3 regions of the Shewanella sp. 10N.7 genome follow, and region 1 is predicted to be linked to each of the others. Evidence: predicted binding sites of a transcription regulator. Region 1 holds the regulator's gene; each other region holds the start of a gene.
What was found. The regulator LexA, encoded in region 1, represses DNA repair genes until DNA is damaged. The targets are predictions, from matches to a motif close to TACTGTATNNNNATACAGTA.
Positions count from the first base shown of each region.

Region 2: the regulator LexA is predicted to act here: its motif matches at 1,128-1,147, upstream of recA (recombinase RecA).
Region 3: the regulator LexA is predicted to act here: its motif matches at 1,246-1,265, upstream of LMH66_RS16450 (DNA topoisomerase III).

Region 1 is NZ_JAJGZS010000022.1:52,942-55,224, forward strand. It holds gene coxB (cytochrome c oxidase subunit II) at 1-120, opposite strand, end outside; gene LMH66_RS14435 (cell division inhibitor SulA) at 563-1,069, opposite strand; gene lexA (transcriptional repressor LexA) at 1,066-1,683, opposite strand; gene plsB (glycerol-3-phosphate 1-O-acyltransferase PlsB) at 2,102-2,283, shown strand, end outside.
Region 2 is NZ_JAJGZS010000007.1:4,673-6,955, reverse strand. It holds gene mutS (DNA mismatch repair protein MutS) at 1-820, opposite strand, end outside; gene recA (recombinase RecA) at 1,233-2,283, shown strand, end outside.
Region 3 is NZ_JAJGZS010000028.1:13,614-15,896, reverse strand. It holds gene LMH66_RS16460 (dienelactone hydrolase family protein) at 1-564, shown strand, start outside; gene LMH66_RS16455 (hypothetical protein) at 733-915, opposite strand; gene LMH66_RS16450 (DNA topoisomerase III) at 1,328-2,283, shown strand, end outside.

The DNA.
Region 1 (2,283 bases):
GAGGTCATAAACCTTGCCACTGATTTCTGTTACGCCTTGCGTCATGTTAAGCGGCATATCAGCCGCCGCAAGCGGTACTGCAAATAGCAGCACCATTAATCCATACAACAATCGCTTCACAAGACCACTCCTCTGCCAATTGCGATTTGCAATAACAACAAGGAAAAGTCACACAGTAATACTCTGCTCTATGCAAACTTCTCTATTCCCGAAAAAGTTTGATCACTTCAAAGTACACGGTGGCTGCGAGTATCAATACTCGATTATTCTATTGGTTTATGGTGGCCACACTTGTACCTAATACTGAACTTTTCAATTCTTAAATTGACGCTTTTTATTCAAGGCTTTCTATACCGCATGGTACCAGCACAATCTTTACAGCGTTTTGTAGCTTTTTATCATTTTATAAACTCAAGAGTGACAGCAAATTGTTACTCTCTTGTTAACTACATTACTTGGAGATTAAATATTGATCAAGATCACTTTATCATCTAATTTGCTGAAAAAAGGCGCAAAAAAAAGCCCTTCACATAAATGAAGGGCTTTTTAAAGAGAGATTTGTTTAGTGAAAAGCAGATAAATTTAAGCTTGTTGGTGTTACAGAAGTATTGGCACCCATATGTTCATCATGTAAGTGAGTATTTACATCTTCAATGATGACACCTTGTGCTAATGCGCTTTTAGCAACCAATTGAATACGTCGATTATCACGCGCATCTAGTGGTGTAGTCCAAGTAATAACGGCACTGGAAGTACCACTTGTTAGTGCTTTTTCCATCGCCCAAAGCGTTTCTACTTCATCTTTAGTGTGAACAAGTAAAACACGATCCATGCGAACGTTAGCGTTAGCCAATATTTGTTTATAGCCAATATGCGGAGGATTAATCAGTACAATCCAACGACCTTGCTGACTTAAAATGGCCAAATGGCTGCACAACTGGGTTAACTCAGTTAAGCCTTGGTTGGCACTTTGCTTAGTTTCAATGCCTTGTTTAACTGGCGCAGTTGTTGATGTCATATCGACCCATAAGCCTGGATGACGTGGTGCATTACCTAATAATGTGTTCATAACCAACCTCCATTTCGGATAACGCCAACTGCAAGCCCTTCAATTGTCAGGCTCTGGCATGTTAAATCTACTTTAATCGGCGAATATTGTTCATTTTCTGCGTGCAGATAAACAACGTTGCCTTTCTTTTCAAAACGTTTAACTGTGACGTCATCATCTACACGAGCGACGACCACTTGACCATTTTTAGCTTGCTGCATTTTGTGAACAGCTAATAGGTCACCTTCAATAATGCCAATGTCTTTCATACTGTCGCCACGAACTCGTAGTAAGAAATTAGCATTTGGTTTGAACATTTCAGGATCAACTTGGAAGTATTGTTCAACATGTTCCAGCGCAAGAATAGGTTCACCTGCTGCAACTTGTCCGATAAGAGGGAGGCCTTCTTCAACTTCCTCTTCTTCCTGAATCATGCGGATTCCGCGTGAAGTGCCAGGAATAATTTCGATACAGCCTTTCTTCGCCAGCGCCTTTAAATGTTCTTCGGCAGCGTTAGCACTTTTAAAGCCTAATCTAGTGGCAATTTCTGCACGAGTCGGTGGCATACCTGTCTCAGCAATATTACATTTAATTAGTTCTAGAATTTCAGCTTGTCGTGGCGTTAAAGGTCTCATATTGATTCCTGTTTTTTTATACAGTGACTGTCATTATATACAGTATCTTTGGTCGCGCAAGTATTAACCAATGAAATTTATGGTATCTGCTGGTTTATTGTTGTTTTTATTATGTGGTATTGGGTTTTAGTTTATATAAATCAATGTCTTGATTGTTTTAGGGTATGTGTGATTTTTATTGGTACTAATTTTAATATTAGTACTTAACAGAGAGGTTTCAGGTCGATACAGTATATTTATACAGTACTGTTGATGCATTTCGTCCAGCATAAATCAGCGTTGGAATTGCTTAATTATTTTCAGCTAACGGCCTTCATATTGCCGCTCAATTGTTAAATACAGATAAGCAGGTTAGTGAATCCCATCTAGATTCTGGTATCCTATGCGCAATAAATCGTTGTAGATAATGCGAATACTCATGCTAAAACCAGATTCTATCATTGCTAAATCGTTGCGTTGGATTCAGAAATTAATGGTACACAGTGTTGTTGTGCCTGAAGATCCGTTCGCTGACTTAAATCTAGATCCAGAAAAGCCAGTGGTCTATGTCATGAAGACAGAGTCGCTGAGTGACATTGCTGCTTTGCATGAAATGTCGGC
Region 2 (2,283 bases), on a different contig from region 1:
CGGCATCTAAAATTATTGTATCAGCTTGGTTAAACATGGTAATGCTGCTGATATGGGGTAGAGCTGTTTTTTGGGTGTCTTTTACGTATTGCATAAGACAGCCAGCGGCTTGTAAAGATAAACGCGCATGGCTAACACCAAAGCCATGAAGGTCTTTTGTGCCAAACTGTTCCAACAATAACTGGATACTAGTGTCGTAATCAAATTCCCATTCAGGGCGACGTCTAATCCCCTTAAGGTTCTCGATAAGATGCCTATCAGCTAAATCTTCACTGTATAAAAGCTCTGCAGGGCTAGTACGCTGCAACTCAGCTTCTAATGTTTCTGAATTCTCAAGTTCAACAATGACAAATCGACCTGATGACACGTCCAAGGTTGCGTAGCCATAGCCATTTTTACCTTGGTAAACCGCAGCGAGTAAGTTGTCTTGTCTTTCTTGTAATAAGGCTTCGTCAGTTAAGGTGCCAGGGGTAACAATACGAACGACTTTTCGTTCTACTGGACCTTTACTGGTAGCGGGATCGCCAATCTGCTCACAAATAGCGACTGATTGACCAATCTGTACTAGCTTGGCGAGATAACCTTCAACGGCGTGATAGGGTAAACCTGCCATAGGTATTGCATTGCCGCCACTCTTGCCTCTAGCAGTAAGTGAAATCCCTAATAGTTCAGAAGCCAGTTTGGCATCTTCATAAAATAATTCATAAAAGTCTCCCATACGATAAAACAAAAGCATCTCTGGGTGCTGTGCTTTTAGCGTCAAATATTGACGCATCATTGGGGTATGCTTTTCTAAACTTGGGTCTTCATTTACGGTCATTAAGTAGTTGCTCTTAATCTGGCTTTAATACGGAATAATAAACGGGGCTCATCTTAACAATATTTAGTTTGATTCCCAATAAGCGATGTTCATACAGTGACTTTTAGAAAGACAAGTACTGTTATTTATTACGAATTAAATCTTTGAAAACTCGATAATTTACATTCGCTCATACTAGTGTATACAGTAGTTTGTTTAATGAGGTCTTTGAGGTTTTAAAACTTATTTTGGTTATTAGTTATTGATTAATAAGATAAAAATATTATAAGAATGAAATAATGTCAAAAAAGTATACAGTGACTATTGATACTGTATGATTATACAGTATACTGAGCTCATATTGTTAGACAGACAAATTTATTCGTTACCAAGTTCGCATGTCGAATTGAGTCACCTTAAAGGGATAAAGAGAATGAAAGCAGATCCAAATAAAGAGAAAGCGTTAAATGCCGTATTAGGTCAAATTGAAAAGCAATTTGGTAAAGGTTCAATCATGAAGTTGGGCGCAGATCGCACAATGGATGTTGAAACAATTTCTACTGGCTCACTTTCATTGGATGTTGCACTAGGTGCTGGCGGTTTACCGATGGGACGTATCGTAGAAATCTACGGTCCTGAATCTTCTGGTAAAACAACCTTAACACTTGAAGTGATTGCAGCAGCGCAGCGCCAAGGTAAAACTTGTGCCTTTATTGATGCTGAACATGCACTTGACCCTATTTATGCGAAAAACTTAGGCGTAGATATTGATAACCTTTTATGTTCTCAGCCTGATACGGGTGAGCAAGCGCTTGAGATTTGTGATGCATTAACACGCTCTGGCGCTGTTGATGTAATTATTGTCGATTCGGTTGCTGCATTAACACCTAAAGCGGAAATCGAAGGTGAGATTGGTGATTCGCACATGGGCTTAGCGGCACGTATGATGAGCCAAGCAATGCGTAAACTTGCTGGTAACCTTAAGCAATCAAACACACTGCTTATCTTTATTAACCAAATCCGCATGAAAATTGGTGTTATGTTTGGTAACCCAGAAACCACAACGGGTGGTAATGCACTTAAGTTCTACGCTTCAGTTCGTCTTGATATTCGCCGTACAGGTGCGATTAAAGATGGTGATGCTGTTGTGGGTAATGAAACACGCGTGAAAGTGGTTAAGAACAAAATTGCTGCGCCATTTAGACAAGCTGAATTCCAAATTCTTTATGGTAAAGGGATTAACCGTACTGGCGAGTTAGTTGATTTAGGTGTAGCGCATAAGCTTGTTGAAAAAGCGGGAGCATGGTACAGCTACCAAGGCAATAAAATCGGTCAAGGCCGTGCTAATGCTGGTAAATACTTAGTTGAAAACCCAGCAATAGCTGAAGAAATTGAAACTAATTTACGTCAAATGCTATTAAGCAAAGAAAAAGAAGCCGCTCCTGCAGAGTCTGATGAAAATATTGATTTAGAAACAGGTGAAG
Region 3 (2,283 bases), on a different contig from region 1:
TTAAACCCTTACGTTAAAGATGTTGCACGCCGTTTAGCTAAAGCAGGTTTTATCGCCTTCGCACCCGATGCACTTTATCCACTGGGTGGATACCCAGGTAATGATGATGAAGGCCGAGCGATGCAAAAATCTATGGATCGCGATAAAATCCAACAAGATTTTGTCGCTGCAGCAAAGTTTTTAAAATCTCATGAAAACAGTAATGGAAAACTCGGCGCTGTAGGTTTTTGCTTTGGTGGCTATATCGTCAATTATCTTGCTGCAGTCGAATCTGATTTACTTACCGCAGGCGTGCCTTTTTATGGAACACCCGCTAAGAAAGAACTCCGAGAAAATATTAAAGCCTCATTGATGGTACAACTTGGTGAAGAAGATGAACGGGTTAATAAATCTTGGCCAGATTATGAAGCTGACTTAAAGCGGTTAAATGTGCCATACCAAATGCACATGTATAAGAATGCCAAGCATGGATTTCATAATGACTCTACATCACGCTTTGATGAAGCGAATGCAAAGCTTGCTTGGGACAGAACCATTGCATTTTTTAATCAAGAATTGGCTTAAGTCGCACTTGATGGCTCACTGAAATGTGGTGATGACAAGACATAAAAAAGCAGTGCAAGCACTGCTTTTTTTTATGCCATTGACTTAAGTGTTAACGCAACGGCGTAAGTCTTTTAATCCTGATAGATGTAATGCGTGTTAATACACCCTTTAAACTATCACCGACATTTAAAATACGCAGGTGAGCATATCCACAAGCTCAGTTTCAGTTGTTGGCATTTTTGCGAGCTCAATCATTTCAGGCGAACCGCCATTTAGCATATAAGCACTGGTTGTTAAGTGGTCATGGTGAAACCATTTACCGTTAACACAAACGTCGGTATAGCACTTCTCACATTGCTTCAATTCCATAACGGGCTCCTGACCTCATTTTCTGCGTTAACTAAAACTATCTCAAGAATTTGTTCGCAATCATGATCTGGATCAACTTTACTCCAGCTTTAATCAAGCAGGGAAAGATGATTTGATTGTTTAAAGAGGCTAAATAAGTCAATTGTATGGCTATTGGAGCTAATTTATATTGTTTATAAATCGATTATGAAAATTTACTACAATAATTGGCGCGCGTTAGCGCGAGAGTTAGTTAGATTTGCTTTATAAATGTTATCTGGTGTTCGACACGAGTTATTTATATTCATTTATTGTTTTCGATAAATTATTTCTTGAATGACTATTAAAATGCACTGTAATTATATACAGTAAACTAATTCTGATGAAAAAGCCTGCTTAAAAGTGCTTTAACGATTTTGATGGTTTGAACTAAATGATCCTTTATATTGCCGAAAAACCTAGCTTAGGTCGTGCCATAGCCGATGTATTACCTAAGCCTCATAAAAAAGGTGATGGTTACATCATGACAGCCAATGGTGATTGCGTGTCTTGGTGCGTGGGACATTTATTAGAACAAGCAGAACCCGACGCTTATGATCCCGCTTATAAGTCGTGGCAATTAGCTCACTTGCCAATTGTGCCACAGCAATGGAAGTTAAAACCTAAATCAAAAACACGCTCTCAGCTAAGCACATTAAAAAAACTGATAAAACAGGCATCAAGTCTGGTTAACGCAGGCGATCCTGATAGAGAAGGGCAATTACTGGTTGATGAAGTGATATCCCATTCTGGTATTAAAGCCGATAAGATTAGCCAAACTCAGCGGCTACTCATCAGCGATTTAAATCCCTCTGCAGTGAAAAGAGCATTAAACCAAATGCGCAGCAATAAAGAGTTTGTGCCGCTTTCAACTTCAGCACTGGCGCGTAGTCGTGCTGATTGGTTATACGGCATGAATATGACTCGTGCATATACCATTCAAGGTAGAAAGGTCGGTTATCAAGGGGTTTTGTCGGTCGGTCGGGTACAGACGCCAGTGCTTGGTTTAGTTGTTAGACGTGACGAAGAAATTGCTCATTTTGTGCCAAAACCGTTTTACGATGTGTTAGCTCATCTTATCACTCAAGAAAATCAAACCTTTACGGCTAAATGGAAACCCAGTGAAGCCTGTCAGCCCTACATGGATGAAGAAGGGCGAGTGCTGGCTAAAGGGCTTGCTGAAAATGTGGTTGGCCGTATCACTAATCAACCTGCTGAAGTCACAAAACTGGAAGCTAAGAGTAAACGTCAAAACCCACCATTACCTTACAGTTTATCTGCGTTGCAAATTGACGCTGCAAAGCGTTTTGGGATGAGCGCCAAGGACGTGTTGGATACGTGCCAAAGCTT